Linked DNA regions of Bdellovibrio bacteriovorus. The protein of the gene in region 1 binds, or shares a complex with, the protein of each later gene. Links are inferred from orthologs where the notes say so. Each region holds a gene or a part of one and is shown in the gene's direction. Other genes may lie near its edges.

Region 1 (7,410 bases):
AACATAGGAACATCAATGACAGCGAGCTTGATTTTTCCATCCATTTCTAATGCAAGACTGATACAAAAAATCGGAAAGCGATGAATGTAGTTTGTTGTTCCATCTAATGGATCCACGATCCAACGACCTTCAGGCCCCGCAGGTTTTACCTCGACCTTCGCCCCGGGAGCGCTTTTCGCGGCAAAGCTTTCTTCGCCCAAGAACTCAATTGTCGGAAAATTTTTCTTAAGATGCTCTGCGATGACTCTTTCTGATTCTTTGTCGGCTTCGCTGACTAGACCTGCTTGGAACTTTTCTTCGATATGTTCTAAGTTACCGAAATAATTGAGAAGCACTTCCCGTCCCAAGCTGACAGCCTTGATTGCTGTACTTAAGACCTGCTTCCAATCCATTGATTTTGCGCCATTTTCCACGGTTTTCCCTTTGAACATTTCTTCTGATTATTGACCAGTTCCGAGACTTAAAGCTAACATGATTGAAGGGCCAAAGGAAGGGCCTTAAACTTTAGAGATGCTTTGTAAAAATCAGAGCATATTAACTCAAGTGAGTTTAAACATGAGGATTGAAAAAATGAGTTCTAAAACAGACGCGGTTGTGAAACTTTCGATAGTATTCTTTGTTTCTTTGTTGTTCTTCTCTGTAGGAACATTCGTTGGCAAAAAGTACAGTGACAACCAACATCAATTGGCGGCTCTTGAACCGCAAAAAAACAATGCTCATGGCGAGCGTGAAGTAGCGTCTGTTAACAACGGTCATGGCGAAACTAAATCTGGTCAGATGACGGATGAAGAGATCGCAAAGCTTGCAGAAGAATTCGTAGCTGATGAAGTGGCTCCGGTTCCTGCGGCTCCTCATGGTGAAGAAGGCCACGGCGCTTCTCACGACGAAAAAACTGTCGGTCACGATGCTCACGGTGAAGTGGCTGAAACAAAAACTCAGACAGAACCAAAAGCTGAAACAGCGAAGCCTGCAAATCCTAAAGGTGACAAACATTCTCCAGTAACTAAAACTGAAGAGCCTTCTTCCGCAGCGAAGAACATCGCTTCTGGAAAAGCTCCAACAACTCACGAAGCGACGGAAAAAGCCGCAACAGTGACTAAAGAAGAGCGTCTTCCTTCTTCACTTCCAAAGGATGTAGCGCAATACACTGTTGGAAAATTCACTGTGCAAGTAGCTTCTTACACAGACGAAGCCGAAGCTCAAAAATTGGCTTCAGATCTTAAAGGCAAAGGTTACAGCGCGTTCTACGTACCTGCTAATATCAAAGGCAAACAATACTTCCGCGTCAGCGTAGGTCAGTTTGCGACTCAAAAAGAAGCTCAGTCTTACCGCACTGAACTTCTTACGAAAAGCAGAGTAGGTTCAGCGATCGTTCAACGAATCACTGAATAACAGAGACACTAATCGTTTTTTTCAAATCCTGATGAACCCCGTGAGAAATCACGGGGTTTTTCTTTATCCCATACACTCTTAAGGCAAAATCCCACGCCGTTTCACCCTTCATATCTTTGACCGTCGCCGTTTGATCCCTTTGCAAAAAGGTATGCGTCACGACATCAGCAATCCAAGTTTTTACGTTCGGGAAAGGTGCCGCGATCATGGCAATTCCTGAAGGTCCCAACACGAGCGCGCGATGAGATTCCGGCGTAATATTGCCAAACACCATCGACATCACCATGTCTTTCGTCGATTGCATGATGCCGATATTCCAGTCGGATAACTTGGCGAAGACAGGTCCCATCAGTGGAGCGATAAATCCATCGTCGACAGATGCTATCAATCCGATCTTTGCAAATTGCGCCAAATAATCTTGGGTCAATGCCGGCGTAAACTTCTTCCAAAAGTTTTTTCCAAAGTGCAGACCCGGGCTGTCAGCGATGATTGTTTTACGTGTGCTCGCTACCAAATAGGGTCGCATGGTTTCCGTATGAAGAAGAGCGCCGATGGCGCCCGCAGACCAGCCCCACACGGTCAGATCAGAAAGGTTTTTGAAGTCGATGACTCTTTGTTGATTTAAGTATGCAAAAGCCGCGGCGATGTTCGTGGCCCCCGTATGATAAAGAGTTGCACCGGGTTTATAGTGGGCTTCGTGTGTGCCCGCAAATACGTCGCCTGTGCAGTAAGGGAAGAAAAGAGCCGAATGCTCTTGCCACGGATTTCCGGGCTTTTCTTGCGCCATCACAGTCGTTTGTGGATCTCCGGGTAACGGCGAAAGACGCGTTAAAGGGCTTGAACCGTAGCAGGTGCCTTCGGACCAGCACGCTCCCCCACCCATGAATTCTATCAGAAGCTTGTCATCATCTTTGCGATCAAGATAGACGCTATAGACTTGCCCGTTTCCGCAGTGAGCTCCGGGAATGTCTATCTTCTGCCATGTTCTTGCTTCGGTAATAACACTGAATAATGTGATTAAGATGAATAAAGAATATGTTTTCATGTCCTCATTTTTCGCGAGAACACGGAACGTGGAAACAACTTTGTTAACATTAGACCATGGTTAGAGAGCGAAGCGCACACCAAGACGAATGACGACACTCCACACAGGATTTGGGTCGAAGTCCGAAGCGATAAGCGCACGACCTTCAATGCCGACAACAAAACCAAAGTTTTGCAATTGGTAAGCTCCTTCAGTACCCACAGAGAGTCCTGACATCATCTTGATATTTTCTTTATCGCTGCGGCTGTCACCCATCAAGGTCGTTTTCACTTCTTCTTGATAGCCACCAAGTCCAACGCCTCCATACACGGCACCCGACAACTCGTTTTTCACTTTATTTATTAAATGATAGCGCCCCCATACTAAAAGCTCTTGATGAGTGCGCTCGATATTTGAAGTCGCGTTTCCTGAGTCTTCCGAATAGCGTGCGTATTCTGCCAGAAAGCTCAGACGCTTTTTTTGATAACCAAAAGAAAAATTCAAAGGCTTAACGTCTTCGATTTCTTGCGAGTTGGCTCGCTCATAGCGCATTTCAGGGTTGATCAAATTCAGAGTTAAGTAAGAAGGAACTTCCGGTGCGACTCTCGGCATTCTTGCGCGTGATTCTTGGGCCCAGCTCACCGACGAGGAAATTAGCAACGCTAGGAAAATGAAAACTCTCATTGCAAGCTGCTTTCTGTGACAGAAGGCGTTTCAACGGGAGCGACTTCCACTTTAGGAACCATTTTGAATTCAGACTCTGCCGTTTTTTCGCAAGTCACGGCTTCTTCCGTCGTGAGTGCGGAAGAAGAAATAACCTCGGCCAAGAACTGACATTCTTCTTCACGGTAAGACTCATTCATTGCGAACATCGACTTCATAAATTTGTCGGCGGTATAGTAATTCAAATCCAGCTTATCGAAGTCGTCTTTCATTTTCGGAAGCACTTTCACGATCAACTTAGCGATGTCTTTACGTGCTTGCAGGTCCTCGATTCCGCGCGCTTTAGAATAAATGTCAGTATAACGTTTAAGAACGCGAGAGAACTGTGTTCCCAATGAATAAGCATAGCCGGTCACGTAATCAGAGAAACGCGCTTTATCTGCGGCTCCTGAATAAAAGATATTTAAAGATCTTTTGATATTGTCTGCTGATGGCAATGAGTTCACAGACTTTTCGTCACGCACTTTTAAAGAACGCGTGGCTTTTTCAGAAGGCAAAGACTGCGCGATAAAATCCGGATCGCCCGTATACATCCAGCCCCAGTAGTCAGCAAGACCTTCATTCAAACCGCGAATGATCGCCAGGTGATAGTACATATGCATTTGGGCTTCGCTCATCTCTTCGCCAGTGCTGATAGGCAGAAGACGACGGTGACGAACAGAAAGATCTTCTACGATCGCGCGCTCTAAGAAGTTTTCACGATCATGAATTTGCGCGCGCTCATCTCCCATCACCAGTTTATAAAACAAAGAATGAAAGTGTTCGTGCGCCAAGATTCCACCGTTGATGGGAATCGGAAGACCTTCTGAAGAATAAGGAACTAAAAGCATTGAATCCGTGTTGCCATCATAGAAAGCATTGTTCGTCAGACCGCCACGGACCTTCACTGCGACACCGACGTCGCGAGGCCACTTGTTCACTCCACCAGCCCCTAACTCTTCATCCAAAAGAGCCAGTCTTTGCGTGTGCGCATAGATCGTAACCAATTGCTGAGTCATTTCATTGGCAGGAATGAAAGCTCCATCCGAATTTTTAATGAAACGACCTTGTGGAGCGGAACCTTGTAATTGATTATTGGCGATGCGAGGGCTTAAGAAGAAACGCACAAATTTGCCAGCCACGGTTTGCAGATCCGTGATGCCCTTCAATTCGAATATATCCAGAGAGTAGGAGCCTTTCGAGTTGCTCATAGGAGCTAAAACTCGGACGCTGCCCGTTTCCGTAGCAGAATCTGTTTGCGGCGCACAGGCTGCCAACACAGATACTGAAATTGCTGCTATGATCCGACTGAAAACGTTCTTCACAAAGTCCTCTCTAAGCACTATAAACGGGAGGTCCCTAAGACCTATTGACCAAACGCGTTATAGTTATAGTTAAAATAGGCAAAAAACTCAATGAAAACTTAGGGATAGACAAACTTTGTCAGTCCCACTAAAGGTTCGACAGTGAAAGGGCTCTGGAAGGGGCCCCTCTTGTGACGAGGAAAAGCCATGGATGTACTTGATTTTGTTACGAAAGATTTAAACCCTCCGCAAAAAGACGCTGTCGAAACTCTTGAGGGGCCTTTACTGATTTTAGCGGGTGCCGGCTCGGGAAAGACCCGGGTCCTTACCCATCGCATGGCCAATATCATCGGCCAAGGGGTTGCCGCCCCCGATGAGATCCTTTGCGTGACCTTCACCAATAAGGCCGCCAAAGAGATGGAGCATCGTATTTACAAGATCCTTTCTGAGATGGGCGCGCATGTTCGCACTCAACTTTGGATCAACACCTTCCACAGTTTCTGCGTGCGCGTGCTTCGTCAGCACATCACTTTGCTCGACTATAAACCTTTCTTCGGCATCTATGATTCGTCAGATACGTTAAGCCAAATCAAAAAGGTTATGACGGTTCTGAATATCAACGACAAGATGTATCCCGCGAAAAACTTCCAAAGCCGTATCAGCAACGCCAAGATGATGGGACTTTCGCCCGAAGCTTTCGAAAAAAATGCGAAGCGCTTGATGGATGCAAAAACGGTTGAGGTCTATAAGGCCTACGAAGTCGAAATGAAAAAAGCGAACAGCTTGGATTTCGACGACTTGTTAATGAAGACCTATGAACTTTTCCGCATGTACCCTGACGTTTTAAAAATGTATCAGGAAAAATTCCGTTACATTATGGTGGATGAGTATCAAGACACCAATCACATTCAATATCTTTTGGTGCAGATGTTGGCGAAGGCTCATCGCAATCTTTGCGTTGTGGGTGATGAGGATCAGTCGATCTATAGCTGGCGTGGTGCGGATATTAAAAACATTCTGGATTTTGAAAAAGACTTCCCAGAAGCCAAAGTCGTCAAGCTTGAAGAAAACTATCGCTCTTCGGCTAACATTGTGAATGCCGCGACTTCGGTGATTAAAAACAATTCGCAAAGAAAAGATAAAACTCTTTTCACTTCAAACAATGCTGGTGACTTGATTCATGTTCGTGAAGAAAAAAATGAATACGATGAAGCGAAGTTTGTCGCAAAAACCATCCAGACAATGATGAATGAGGGCGAAGGCTCTTACAATGACTACGCTGTCTTCTATCGTACGAATGCGCAGTCTCGTGTTCTTGAAGAGCAGATGCGCACTTTGGCCATCCCTTACCGCCTGGTGGGCGGCGTGCGCTTCTATGAGCGCATGGAGATCAAAGACATTCTTTCGTACATGAAGCTTGCGATCAATCCCGCCGATGATATTGCTCTAAAACGTATCATCAATGTTCCCGCACGTGGAATAGGTAAGACGACGATTGAAAAACTGGAAGAGTACGCTGCTCAACACGGAACCAGCATGTACCTTGCTGCGGGCAAAGCCTGCGATGATCGCATTTTCAATGCGGGAACAACAGGAAAGATCCGTCGATTCTTGGAATTGATGGATGAATTGCAAGCCAATGCTTTGAATTTCAAGATTGTCGATTTCTATCACATCGTATTGGATCGCACAGAGTATTTGCTGAACTTGAAAAAAGACGAATCTCCAGAAGCGCAAGCTCGTATCGAAAACTTAGAAGAACTCGACAACGCCATTGCCCAGTTTGCGAAAGAGCGCGGTGACGAAGGAACTTTGACAAGCTTCTTGGAAGAGATGGCTCTAGTCAGCGATGTGGACTCTTTGGATCAAGAACAGAACTCTGTCACGTTGATGACTTTGCATATTTCAAAAGGTTTGGAATACCCTTACGTCTTTGTTGTAGGGATGGAAGAAAACCTTTTCCCAAGTGGTCGAAGCCTCGATAGCGATGGTGAAGAAGATGTTGAAGAAGAACGCCGCTTGGCTTACGTGGGCATGACTCGCGCGCGCCAGAAGTTGTGGCTGACTTACGCCAAAATGCGTCGCGTGTGGGGCCAAGAGCAAATGAATCCTCCCTCACGCTTCATCAAAGAAATTCCGAAAGAGTACGTGGACTTCAAAGCGGCTATTGCCGAAGGACCTCGCTTTGTTTCACGCTATGGCTCTAGTTCTTACGATGCTGATGGAGCCTTCGACAGTCCTCGCTGGGGTTCGCTGGCGTCGGATCGTAACAAAGCACGTCCACAAAGTTTCGATGATAGCCAAGCCTTTCCTGACTATGAAAATGAAGGATCTCAAGGTGGTCAATTCACCAAAGGCATGCGCGTTCGTCACCCCACTTTTGGAGCGGGCACTGTGTATGCGACCGAAGGAACCGGTGAAAACTTTAAGGTCAGCGTGATGTTCACGGATAATACGGTGAAGAAATTTGTCGTGAAATATGCCCGTTTAGAGCGCATCTAGAATATTGATATTGAGCATAATTTGTATTTTGTTGTTGCCAAAATCATGGTTCCTGACAAATCTAGTTCGGCTACCTGAGGAGGTACTACTGTGAAAAAGTTTTTTGTTGTAGCATGTTTATTTGTTTCATCTGTTTCTTTTGCTCAAAGACCAGCTCCAGCTCGTTCTGTAGCGTCTAACGGCGAAAACACTGCAAGCATCAGCTTGGGTATGAGCAGCTCTGCGCTTAACATTGGCGGCAGATTGGAATTCAGCCAAGAACAAGGTGCCTTCGGTGGTTACGCGTTCTTGCAAACTGAAAAGAAAGATGCGGGAATTCCGCAAATCTTGTCTTTCGGTGGTCACTCTTTGATCAAGCTTGTTGATGCATCCAATGTAAATGCCTACATGGCTCCAGGTGTTGGTATCTCTATGATCAAAATGGATGGCGCTGACGACAAAACTGTTTTCGGTCCTTCTTTCCGTTTCGGTGGTCAAATCAAATTG
Region 2 (11,225 bases), on another replicon or contig:
AGTATAAAAAGGATTTTGCCTCTTTAGGTCTTCGTCCTCATGATCACAATCCGAAGGTGACTGAACATATGGACGGCATCGTCGATATGGTGAAGACTTTGGTGGATAAAAATATCGCCTACGAAACTCAAGGTGATGTGATGTATTCCATCGCGGCTTTTGATGGCTATGGTAAGTTGAGCGGTCGTAATCCTGAAGAGCTTCAAGCCGGCGCTCGCGTGGATATTGATGAAAAGAAACGAAATCCAATGGATTTTGCTCTGTGGAAGGCGGCGAAGCCAGGTGAAGTTTCTTGGCCTTCTCCGTGGGGACCGGGGAGACCTGGCTGGCATATCGAATGCTCGGCGATGATTCAAAAAATCTTCGGTGATCAGATTGATATTCACGGCGGCGGTATGGATTTGATCTTCCCGCACCATGAAAACGAGATCGCGCAAAGCGAAGGCTGCACCGGTAAGCACTTTGTAAAATACTGGATGCATAACAATATGCTAAACTTCGGCGGACAGAAAATGTCGAAGTCATTAGGTAATGTCGTGACGATGCGTGAGTTCTTAGAAACGAACAACGCGGAAATCTACAAGTGGATGGTTCTTTCTGTTCACTATCGTACGATGAGTGATTTTAGTGATGCGGCTGTGGAAAGAGCGGTGTCAGGCTTAGCGCGCATTTATTCCGCACTTTCTTTGGCGGATGAGTATGTCGCTGAAGGTGTGGCACCAGATGCCGGATTTGAAAAAATCACGCAAGAGGCCTGGAAGAAAGTGGAAGCGGCTTTGAATGATGATTTCGGAACACCCGAGGCCTTTGCTTCTTTGTTCGAAGTTGTGCGCCAGTTTAACTCGCAAGTTCGTCGTGGTATGAAGTCCAACCCGGCAGTGCAAGGGAAGGCCGTCGCATTTAAAAACTTTGTTGCTAAACTCGGTCGTCTTTTAAGCCTGTTCCAAGAACCTGCGGGTTCTTTCTTAATCAAGCTTGATGATATGCTGCTTGCAAAAATGAACGTGAAGCGCGCGGATGTGGATGCTTTGGTTGCAGAACGCACTCAGGTGCGTGAGGCCAAAGACTTTGCAAAATCCGATGAACTTCGTGCGAAACTGACGGGAATGGGAATTTCTGTCAGCGATACACCGACAGGAAGCTTCTGGGAAGTGACTAAATAATCTAAAAAACGCCAGCTTAGCCTGGCGTTTTTTCATAATGGGCTGTGAGTTTGCAGCTCTCTGATTAATCCTCTGTAATTTCCGTGTGCCTTCTTTCCTTTGATTTTGAATCGGATAAGATCCCGTCATTCAAAATCAAAGGAGCTTTTTATGCGTCTTTTAATTGCTGCTATCTTATTGGCCTCTTCTTGGGCTCAAGCCCGCACGTTGTCTTCAGTCGAAGAGAAAATAAATCCCTCTTCCATCGATCAAGTGATTCGTTTGGTGGATAAAGATTCTCCGGGGTCTTCAAACTTAAAGGTTTCTGTTGTCGTTACTGATTACGGGATGAGCACGGATGTGTCTCCAAGACACGCGATCTATCTGACGTTAGCAAGTCTTGCGGAAATGGGAAATATTTTTGCTGAGTTCAGAATTACGGAAGAGGCTTATAAGTTTATTTCGGCTCAAAGAATTGCTGCCGGCATTTATGAAGTGAAGGCGCAAGTGTATGATGAGACTTTCAAAGAAGTGACTTATACGATTGATGCGACAAAGATGTTCAGTGATGAGCGTAAACTTCGCAGTAATTGCGGAAGTGCTTTCTGTGATGGGTTCTTAACGACGACGGTGGATGTGAAAGAGGTGGCTAAATAGCCGCTCGTGATTCTTATGAAAACTTTTCTGGTAAAAAGGGAGCTTCGTGCTCCCTTTTTATTTTGCTTAAAGGCCAGCGACGATGGATTGAAGATCCGGGATGTCCGCGAGCTTTTTGCCTTTCACGACGGCCTTCGTACTTTTGCTAACGACACCGAAAGGGATATTACCCCACCATTTTTCTACGATAGAGCCATCTGCATTTTTCGTCGTCATTTTGCAAGTATCATAAGTGCCAGCCGGAGGAGCTTCGACTTTTTCTAAGATACCTCCATTAGTCACGCAGTTAGCAAGAATCTGCTTAAAGCGCTCTGGGGAATAAAGATCCGTCACTTCCAGATGTTCAGAAACCACGTCATTTCCCATCGTGGCTTCGTATTTGACGGTCCATTTCTTAGTGTCTTTATCGAACTTAACAACTTCTTTTACAATGCGCACAGATTTTTGAGTGCCATCACGTTGTTGAACCGTGCCCGTCCATTGAACTTTGTCTCCCACGCTGGGATATGCCCAGGCTTGCAGGGAGAACGAAGAAACCACCAAAGCGGAAAAGAGTTTATAAAGTTTCATCATGCCTCCTGTATGGGATCCAGAATCGCATGGGTTTTTCAGAGGGGGAGCTATTCTTTAGTGGGTTTGCAATCATACAAAGAAAGGCTCAGCATTTAGTCTGAGCCCTTATGAAACTGCAATAGATGTAAACGAAAATCGGGCTTATTCCAGGGTGAGCACGTGGGTTTTAACCTGCTCGATATCTTTGTCATCCATCCATTGCTCGCGGTATTTGCCTTCGATAAAAAGATGGACCTGATCTTTATAGAACGGGGAAAGCATGTGACCGGAAATCCCAATAGGATTGATGCCCCAGCTTTTTTGAGGTGAGGCGAAGTCAATGATTCTGCGAGTGGACGGACCCGCGACGACTTTAAAGTCTCCACCCATGCCGCGCATTTTGTTGTTGTTGATTTCATTGTACGCCCCGGGAATGGGGTAGGGACCTAGGTTGAAGACTTTGTTTAAAGGTGCAGTTCTGCCTAGCGGATGTATGTATTCAACAGTATGTATCGTACCCCAGCTTTGGTTCTGTACTTTTTCAACCGCTTTTTTGAAGCCTGCGGTGATCACTTCAGCTCTTTTCAAGTCTTTCCACCAAGGCGAAGTTTCGTTCAAGATCGTACGACGATAGAATTGCCAAGCGTAAGGGGTGTTAAGGAAAGTTTTGCGTTCCTCTTCTGAAAGTTTCTGCAGCAGAAGCTGGATGTTTTCGCTATTCCATTGGTGGTAAAGACTTGCGGCTGTCGACGAAATATCGGATCGATGATTCCAATCTTTAAGATCTTGCAGGGCTTTTTCGTGTTTTTTATTTTCTTCTGGTGATAATTGAAGATCTGCCAGAAGTTTTTCTAAAATTTCTGCAGTAAAGGTGTTGAAGTTTTCAGTTTGCAGGGCCTTAAACTCTTCTGCATTCCACACATCTTTTTCGGAAAGGGCCTTAACGATAGTTTGATAGCGATCATCGGCCTGGAAGTCGCCGCGGATGTTTGCCGGAAGGCTGTCAGGACGTGAGTTCGCGGTCACAATAAACCCTGAGGGCGGATTTACAGAGTGGGGTTTTTCGTTCCACTCCAAAAGACGAAGATATTCATCGTCGCCAGAGGCTCCGTCAAAAAGCATATCGGAATTAGGATTCTTTTTAACAGCGATATCGCCAAACACCCACCACGCAATGTTATCGGCGTCGGCGTACATTACGTTAAGTCCAGGCGCTGTCGCTGATTTCAGTGCTGACTCAAACTCTGTAATGCTTTTCGCTTCGCCCATCAGGCGCAAAGCTTTCATGGGGTTGTTTTCTTTTCTATGAAAAGCCCACTTCAACGCTAAATTTTTCTCAGTAAAGATTCCGTCCATCAAGGGCCCGTGCGGAGTTTCAATCATCGGCAAAGTGACGTCGATGCCATCCTTCACTTTGATAACTTCGTTCCACTCTTGGTAGCCGACAGGTTTTTTATTGAAGAGAACCGTTTTTTGCTCACTGTTCAAAGTTTCGCGATAAAGATCCATGTCATCGGAAAGAGACATAGTGAAACCCCAAGCATGATGACGGTTGTGTCCTAAGATCGCAAAGGGAACGAGTGGAAGATAGTGACCGTAAAGTTCAAACTCAGGGGTTTGAATGTGTGCTTCCACCCAAACAGCGGGAAGGGCATAACCAATGTGGGGATCGTTGGCGAAAATACTTTTTCCTGATTGTGATCTGCTGGGGGCAATCAGCCAGGCGTTACTTCCTTCAAAGTGCGGAGTAAATAATCCTTCGGTAAGAGCCGGCAATGCGAGGCTGTTGCTGACAATCTTCAGTGGCGCGGTTAAGGGATTGTTTCTTAAAGCCTGAAACTGTTCTTCAGAAAGTTTTTTAGCTAATTCTGACATCAGGGGATCCGCTTTTAAAGCGATGCCGAAACTATAAGCCATGTGGCCTGTCATAACGTAAGCGTCCAGAGGCGTGAAAGGACGGGGCTTCAACCCCAGTATTTTCATTTCAAAAGGCAAGGGACGGGTTGCTACGTATTGATTAACACCGTCGAAATAGGCTTCCATCTCGCTCCACAGGCGTTCGTCGAAAGTGCCTGTTTCTTTTTCGTGTTTGAGCATGCGTTCTACAGCAGGTTTAATCATGAGGCTGCGATAAAGTTTGTCGCTCGTAAGCGCTACTTCTCCGAAAGCTTCGCTCAGTTCTCCTTGAGTCATGCGGCGAGAAAGCTCCATTTGAAAAAGTCGCTCACTGGCCATGACAAAACCCAGTGCTCTCAAAGCATCGATTTTATTTTGTGCTTTGATATGCGGAATTCCGAAGGCGTCACGAGTGACCGTCACGGGGGCAGACAGTCCTTGAATTTTTAGTTGTCCATCCATGGGCGCCACGGATTGCTTCATAAAAAAGTAGACGGCAAAGACAGCTATACAGATCAGAGCGGTAAGAACGAGCAGAATTCGCTTTAAGTTTTTCATAGTAAAACTCTCGAACGGAGCTCAGCTCGAAGCAAGGGACTTTCCATGTCACTATGCAGAAATGAAGGGCTGGACTTTGGATTGACGCAACGTAGACCCAAAAAAGAAGCAGGCACCTTTCGAAATTATGCTATGCTCGAAGGGATGGCCTCTGCTTATAAAAAGAACTTTCAACTAGTCTCTGAGTATAAACCTTCTGGGGATCAGCCTCGTGCGATTCAGCAGATGATGGAAAACTTTGATGCTGGATTAAAACATCAGACACTTCTGGGTGTGACAGGATCGGGAAAAACTTTTTCGATGGCGCACACTATTGCAAAACTCAATCAGCCAGCGTTGGTGCTTGCTCCAAATAAAACTTTGGCGGCCCAGCTGTATGCAGAGTTTAAAGAACTCTTTCCGCACAATGCGGTCGAGTACTTCGTCAGCTACTACGATTATTATCAGCCAGAAGCTTATATTCCGTCGACGGACACTTACATCGAAAAAGACTCGGCGATCAATGAACAGATCGATCGTATGCGCCACTCGGCAACGCGTTCGTTGTTTGATCGTCGCGATGTGATCATCGTCAGTTCGGTTTCTTGTATTTACGGTTTGGGTTCTCCGGAAGCTTACGAAGGCATGATGATTCAAATCGTTTCAAATACGGAAATGAAGCGTGATCATTTGATTCGTGAATTGATCCGCATTCAGTATCAACGTAACAACGTGGATTTTTCGCGCGGAACTGTGCGCGTTCGCGGCGATAATGTCGAGATCTTTCCTTCTTACGAAGAAGACCGCGCCGTGCGTGTGGAATTCTTTGGCGACTTTATCGAGCGTCTTTCTTGGATTGATCCGTTAACAGGTCAGGTTCTAGAAGAGCTGGATCAAATCGGTATTTATCCGGGAAGCCATCACGTCACCAGTGACGACAACTTAAAGCGCGCGATTCGCACGATTCAAGATGAACTGCGCGAACGCCTGGTTGATTTGAATAAAGAAATGAAGTTCTTAGAAGCTCAACGTCTCGAGCAAAGAACTTACTACGATATCGAGATGATGGAGCAAATGGGTTTCTGTCAGGGGATCGAGAACTATTCTCGTCACATGACAGGTCGTGGGCCGGGGGAGCCACCTCCGACACTTTTAGAATACTTCCCGAAAGAATTCGTCACCTTCATCGATGAGTCACACGTGACCGTGCCGCAAATCGGCGGCATGTACCGTGGGGACCGCGCTCGTAAAATGACTCTGGTCGAACACGGTTTCCGTTTGCCTTCGGCTTTAGACAACCGACCTTTAAATTTTCAAGAATTTGAAACAATGATGGATAAGGTCGTCTATGTATCGGCGACACCGGGAACTTACGAGCTGCAAAAATCCGAAGGTATCATCGTTGAGCAGATCATTCGTCCGACAGGCTTGATTGACCCCGTTGTTGAAGTGCGTCCGGTCAAACACCAGGTCGATGATTTGTTAAAAGAGATCCGTGATCGTATCAAAAAGAACGAGCGTGTTCTTATCACGACGTTGACGAAGCGTTCAGCGGAAGATTTGACTGAATATTATGAAAATCTAGGCATTAAAGTTAAATATCTGCACAGTGAAGTTCAGACGGTAGAGCGTACAGAAATCTTACGCGATTTGCGTTTGGGAGTTTTTGACGTTCTTGTGGGTATCAACTTGTTAAGAGAAGGTTTGGATATTCCAGAGGTCAGTCTTGTTGGTATCACAGATGCCGATAAGGAAGGTTTTTTGCGCTCAGAGCGTTCGTTAATTCAAACTATTGGCCGAGCCGCTCGTAACTTAAATGGGCATGTGATTCTTTACGGAGACAGAATCACGGAGAGCATGGAAAAAGCCATGGGTGAAACCGAGCGTCGCCGCCGCATTCAGCAAAAATATAATGAAGACAATGGCATCACTCCGCAATCGATTCGTAAAAGAATCAAAGAAGGTTTGGGCGAAGTCTTTGACGGAACACTGGCTGGCGGACCTCTTCAAGGGGAAAATAAGACCGCAGCCGTGGTTACGAAATTCTCAAATCAACCCGATAAACTTCAGGAAGAAATTGCTAAGCTGCGCGCGAAGATGAAAAAACTTTCAGCAGATCTTGAGTTTGAGGAAGCGGCGAAAGTCCGCGATGAAATCAAGCGTTTGCAAATCATTGAATTGAATATCCGCAGCGGTGAAGTGGAGCAGACAAGCGCAGAGGTCCTCAAAGATGGCCTTAAGTAGAAATCATCTCAAACAACCCTCCTCTGACTGCGTTGCTCGTCGTCGACGTACGAGATGTACGCCTTCCTCCTCGCGCCTTGCAGCGGAGGGCCTGATATGATTTCTAAGTTCGAGGAAGTGCGCGATAAAGTCAGGGAGTTCCCGGTACAAAGCGGGGTCTATCTGATGAAGGGTCATGCCGATAAGATCATTTATATCGGTAAGGCTAAGAATTTGCGCGCGCGTGTTCGAAGCTATTTTACCGATAGCAAGGATCATTCACCAAAGACGCGGTTGTTGGTTCAGAATATTCATGAAGTTGAATACATTCTGACTAAAACCGAAGTCGAAGCTTTCTTATTGGAAGCTTCGTTAATTAAGAAACATCGTCCGAAGTACAATATACGTCTTCGTGATGACAAAGCTTATCCTTACATTCGTTTTACCTGGGCTGATGATTATCCTCGTCTTTACGTTGCTCGCAAAGTAAAGAAGGATGGGTCGCTTTATTTTGGTCCTTATACTTCTGGATTTGCGGTTCAAGGCACCATTCGTTTTTTAAATCGGACTTTTAAGATTCGTGATTGCACCGATGCGGTTTTTAAATCTCGCACGCGGCCTTGTATGACTTACCAGATCGGTCGTTGTACGGCGCCTTGCGTGGAGTACATCAATCAAACGGATTACCGTGAAGAAGTCGAAGGCGCGAAGCTCTTTTTGAAAGGGCAGAATAAGAAAGTCGTTAAATCCATCACGGAAAGAATGATGGTTGCCGCTGAAGAAGAAAAATTTGAAGTGGCGGCCCGTCTGCGCGACTCGGTTCAAGCGATTAAAGCCATTTTAGAAAAACAGGCCGTTATCAATGACACTTCTGAAAAAGATCAGGATGCGGTGGGTTTCTTTGGTGATCATCGTGGTTGCTTGGTGGAAACGGTGCATGTTCGCTCGGGAAGGGTGATTGGAACTCGGTCTCACTTCTTACCTCACTTTGATCCAAATGATCCGGCGGAAGATCCACGAGAATGGCTGGTGGATTTCCTCAATCAGTATTACGAAGACAACTTTATCCCGGATGAAGTTTTGTTGACGGTGGATATCGGCAATGACTTAACGAAATTGATGGGCGAAGTTTTGAAAGAACGCTCGGGCAATAAAGTCGTCGTTCGATTTGCTACCGATGAGCGTGGTCGCAATTTGATCGACATGGCTAATGAAAATGCCAAGTCTCACTTCTTGAAATATGTTTCTAAGTCGGAAGAAAAACTTCGCGGTCTAGACGAAATCAAAGAAAAACTGTCGTTGCCAGAACTTCCACGTCGTATTGAGTGTTATGATATTTCGACCTTCCAAGGTGCTGAAACCGTTGCTTCGCAAGTGGTTTTTGAAGATGGTGTTCCGGCAAAAGAACATTACCGTCGCTATAAAATTAGAACGGTTCAAGGTATCAATGACTTTGCTTCGATGTATGAGGTTCTCAGCCGTCGATTTAAGCACACTGAGTATGAAGATCCGCAACTTATTGTGATTGATGGTGGTAAGGGGCAATTGACTCAAGCCATTCGTATTCTACAAGAAATTGGTCGCAGCGATATCCCCGTTGTGGGGTTGGCGAAGGCGCGGACGGAAAGTGACTTCCAAAAACAAGAAGTGGAGTCCACCGAAGAGCGCTTCTTCCTGCCTAATAGGTCTAATCCGGTGATCTTTAAACATAACGCCGAGGCCTTGCATATTCTGACAGGCATCCGTGACGAGGCCCATCGTTTTGCCATCACGTACCATCGTAAGCTTCGTGAAAGCAGTTCTTTGGAAAGTGAACTGGATTATGTTGTGGGATTGGGCGAAAAAAGAAAGAAAGTTCTTTTGACTCGCTTTAACTCTATTGATGAAATCAAGGGTGCCGTACCTGAAGAAATTGCGACTCTTAAAGGGTTCAATCGTGTACTGGCGGAGCGCATTCTGCTTCAATTGAATGAACCAGATGATGAAGATGCTGAGGTTGAAGAGTGAAAAGTCATGCCCTGTTAGTAGGTTTGGGAATATTCTTAAGTCGTATTGCAGGGCTGGTTCGTGAAAGAGTTTTCGCTCATTTCTTTGGAAACTCGGATGCCGGGGATGCGTTTAAAGCCGCCCTTAAAATTCCCAACTTCCTGCAAAATCTTTTTGGTGAAGGTGTTCTTTCCGCAAGCTTCATTCCGGTCTATGCCCAGCTCTTAGCAAAAAAACATGACGAAGAGGCCGCAAAGGTCGCATCTGTTATCGGCAGTCTTTTATTCTTGATGACGTCTTTTTTGGTTTTGGTGGGCGTCTTTGCAACTCCATTCTTAATTGATCTTATTGCTCCCGGTTTCCAAGGTGAAAAACGCGCATTGACGATCCAGATCGTGCAAATTCTTTTCCCAGGCACGGGATTCTTGGTCATGTCGGCATGGTGTTTAGGGATTTTAAATTCGCACCGTAAATTTTTTCTTTCGTATGTGGCTCCAGTTATTTGGAACTTGGCAATCATCTTTACATTGGTGATGTGGGGAAGTAAGCAAGGGCAGTATGATTTAGCCGTGACCGTTTCCTGGGGACTCGTTGCAGGAAGTTTTTTGCAATTTGCGATTCAATTGCCTTCAGCGCTTCGTTTAGGAAAAAAGATCTTTCCGTCATTGGATTTAAAACTAGGCAGCGTTCGTTCGATCACGAAAAACTTTGCTCCCGTGGTGGTTTCTCGCGGTGTGGTTCAGATCAGTGCTTATATCGACAATATGTTAGCGAGTTTATTGCCGACAGGTGCGGTTTCGGCTTTGGCATATGCACAGACACTTTATCTGTTGCCGGTAAGTTTGTTTGGTATGAGCGTGTCCGTCGCCGAGTTGCCAGCAATGTCTCAAGCAACTGGTTCTGATCTGGAAATTAAAGAGTACTTACAAAAACGTCTGAACCGCGGGCTAGAGCAAATTGCCTTCTTTGTCATTCCCTCTGCCGTGGCGTTTTTCTTCTTAGGTGATTTGATTGTCGGCGCCGTTTTCCAAACAGGGGAGTTCCAAAAAGAAAACACCGATTTCGTATGGATGGTTTTGGCGGGTTATTCCGTGGGGCTTTTAGCAACGACCTTAGGCCGCCTGTATTCGTCGACGTTCTATTCATTGAAAGACACAAGAACCCCACTGCAATTCGCGATCATTCGCGTGATCTTCACAACAATCTTGGGTGTGATCTTCGCGTTCTACTTACCTGAAACCTTGGGCTTCGAACGCCAGTGGGGAACGGCGGGCTTGACGGTATCTGCAGGTTTAGCTGGCTGGATTGAATTCTATTTCCTCCGCAAAGCATTGAACAAAAAAATCGGCCACACCGGATTAAAAATCCCATTCCAAATCAAAGTATGGTCCGCCGCTATTATTTCCGCATTATCCGGCGCCGCTATTGCTCGCTTCGTTCTGCAATCCGATCTCCACGTTATCATTAGAGCCGCCATCGCTCTTTCAATCTACGGCTTATTGTACTTCGGCTTAGGATACCTTTTCAAAATCGAACAAACCAAATCCGTCGCAGATAAAATCCTGCGCCGATTAGGAAAATAGATTTTAGTTGTGGTTCCCCTTCTATGTTGGCCGTTAGAAGGTCGTGACAACACGGTTTATGGCAAAAGCTCGTATACCATCGCTGTATGCCAGAACATAATCGAAGGCCCCGTCGGTTGTGGGATCAACGGCATGTTGTAAATTTCTATCCGATAATGCTGGCTTATTAATTTCATCTCAGGATAGTCTTAAGTTTCAAGAAGAAGAACGCTCTTTGGCTACTTCAAGACAGATTGACGCACCCTAAATTCCTGAACATCAGTTTTTTTGATGAAACCCCGCTGCGATGGCGGGCTGAGTTAACTTTGGCAATGCTCCCAGTTTTTTATTGTTAAAGCGTCTTGAAAGTTCAGCAATGACGTCAGACCAATTTCCCTCCGGGCAAATATGGGACATAAGACTGCGCGCTTTTTCTAGCTCGACGAACTGCTCTTGAGTGAGTGTTAGCTCAATTCGCACTGAGCTATCCTTTTGCGGTTGGATTTTTTCATATGTTACAATCGGAAGATTCATTTCCAAAGCCAAAGTCTTTTGCGTATCGAATGTGTTCATATTTTCAAGCTTGCTTAATACGTCCAGCGTTTTTTGCGCGGAAATTCTTTCGCCGGACTTCTTGCTCTCATTAAGACACTTCTGAATTTGCGTTAGC

What was found.
Region 2: the proteins of AZI85_RS06650 (region 1) and uvrB are in contact, whole or in part, in a crystal structure (PDB 7EGT), measured with the Thermus thermophilus proteins. The link is inferred for Bdellovibrio bacteriovorus from one-to-one orthologs. Residues at the interface, in WP_096412145.1 of Thermus thermophilus: His654, Arg656, Phe657, Gln666, Asp668, Glu669, Lys680, Arg681, Leu682, Ser683, Lys685, Tyr686, Ala687; in WP_096411307.1 of Thermus thermophilus: Glu23, Leu25, Arg26, Asp27, Gly28, Glu29, Arg30, Phe31, Arg55, Glu326, Asp327, Phe328, Glu379, Ser382, Gln383, His398, Gly400, Arg401.

Annotation. Positions count from the first base shown.
Region 1 is NZ_LUKF01000009.1:14,263-21,672, forward strand. The notes cover bases 4,290-7,276. They hold AZI85_RS06650 (ATP-dependent helicase), read left to right. Parts: upstream 4,290-4,629; coding sequence 4,630-6,924; downstream 6,925-7,276. Other genes in these bases: AZI85_RS06645 (hypothetical protein), read right to left, coding at 4,290-4,443; AZI85_RS06655 (hypothetical protein), read left to right, coding at 7,015-7,276. Outside these bases: AZI85_RS06625 (inositol monophosphatase family protein), read right to left, coding at 1-431; AZI85_RS06630 (SPOR domain-containing protein), read left to right, coding at 571-1,392; AZI85_RS06635 (pectin acetylesterase-family hydrolase), read right to left, coding at 1,382-2,437; AZI85_RS06640 (hypothetical protein), read right to left, coding at 2,498-3,100; more of AZI85_RS06645, read right to left, coding at 3,097-4,289; more of AZI85_RS06655, read left to right, coding at 7,277-7,410. UniProt on the Escherichia coli protein: A helicase with DNA-dependent ATPase activity. Unwinds DNA duplexes with 3'-5' polarity. Translocates on single-stranded DNA with 3'-5' polarity. Initiates unwinding more efficiently from a nicked substrate than double-stranded DNA.
Region 2 is NZ_LUKF01000018.1:13,132-24,356, reverse strand. What follows is about bases 4,565-7,488. They hold uvrB (excinuclease ABC subunit UvrB), read left to right. Parts: upstream 4,565-4,949; coding sequence 4,950-7,028; downstream 7,029-7,488. Other genes in these bases: uvrC (excinuclease ABC subunit UvrC), read left to right, coding at 7,125-7,488; AZI85_RS14265 (penicillin acylase family protein), read right to left, coding at 4,565-4,805. In the rest of the region: cysS (cysteine--tRNA ligase), read left to right, coding at 1-1,163; AZI85_RS14275 (hypothetical protein), read left to right, coding at 1,314-1,799; AZI85_RS14270 (DUF333 domain-containing protein), read right to left, coding at 1,866-2,372; more of AZI85_RS14265, read right to left, coding at 2,514-4,564; more of uvrC, read left to right, coding at 7,489-9,014; murein biosynthesis integral membrane protein MurJ, read left to right, coding at 9,011-10,576; AZI85_RS14245 (hypothetical protein), read right to left, coding at 10,835-11,225. UniProt on the Escherichia coli protein: The UvrABC repair system catalyzes the recognition and processing of DNA lesions. A damage recognition complex composed of 2 UvrA and 2 UvrB subunits scans DNA for abnormalities.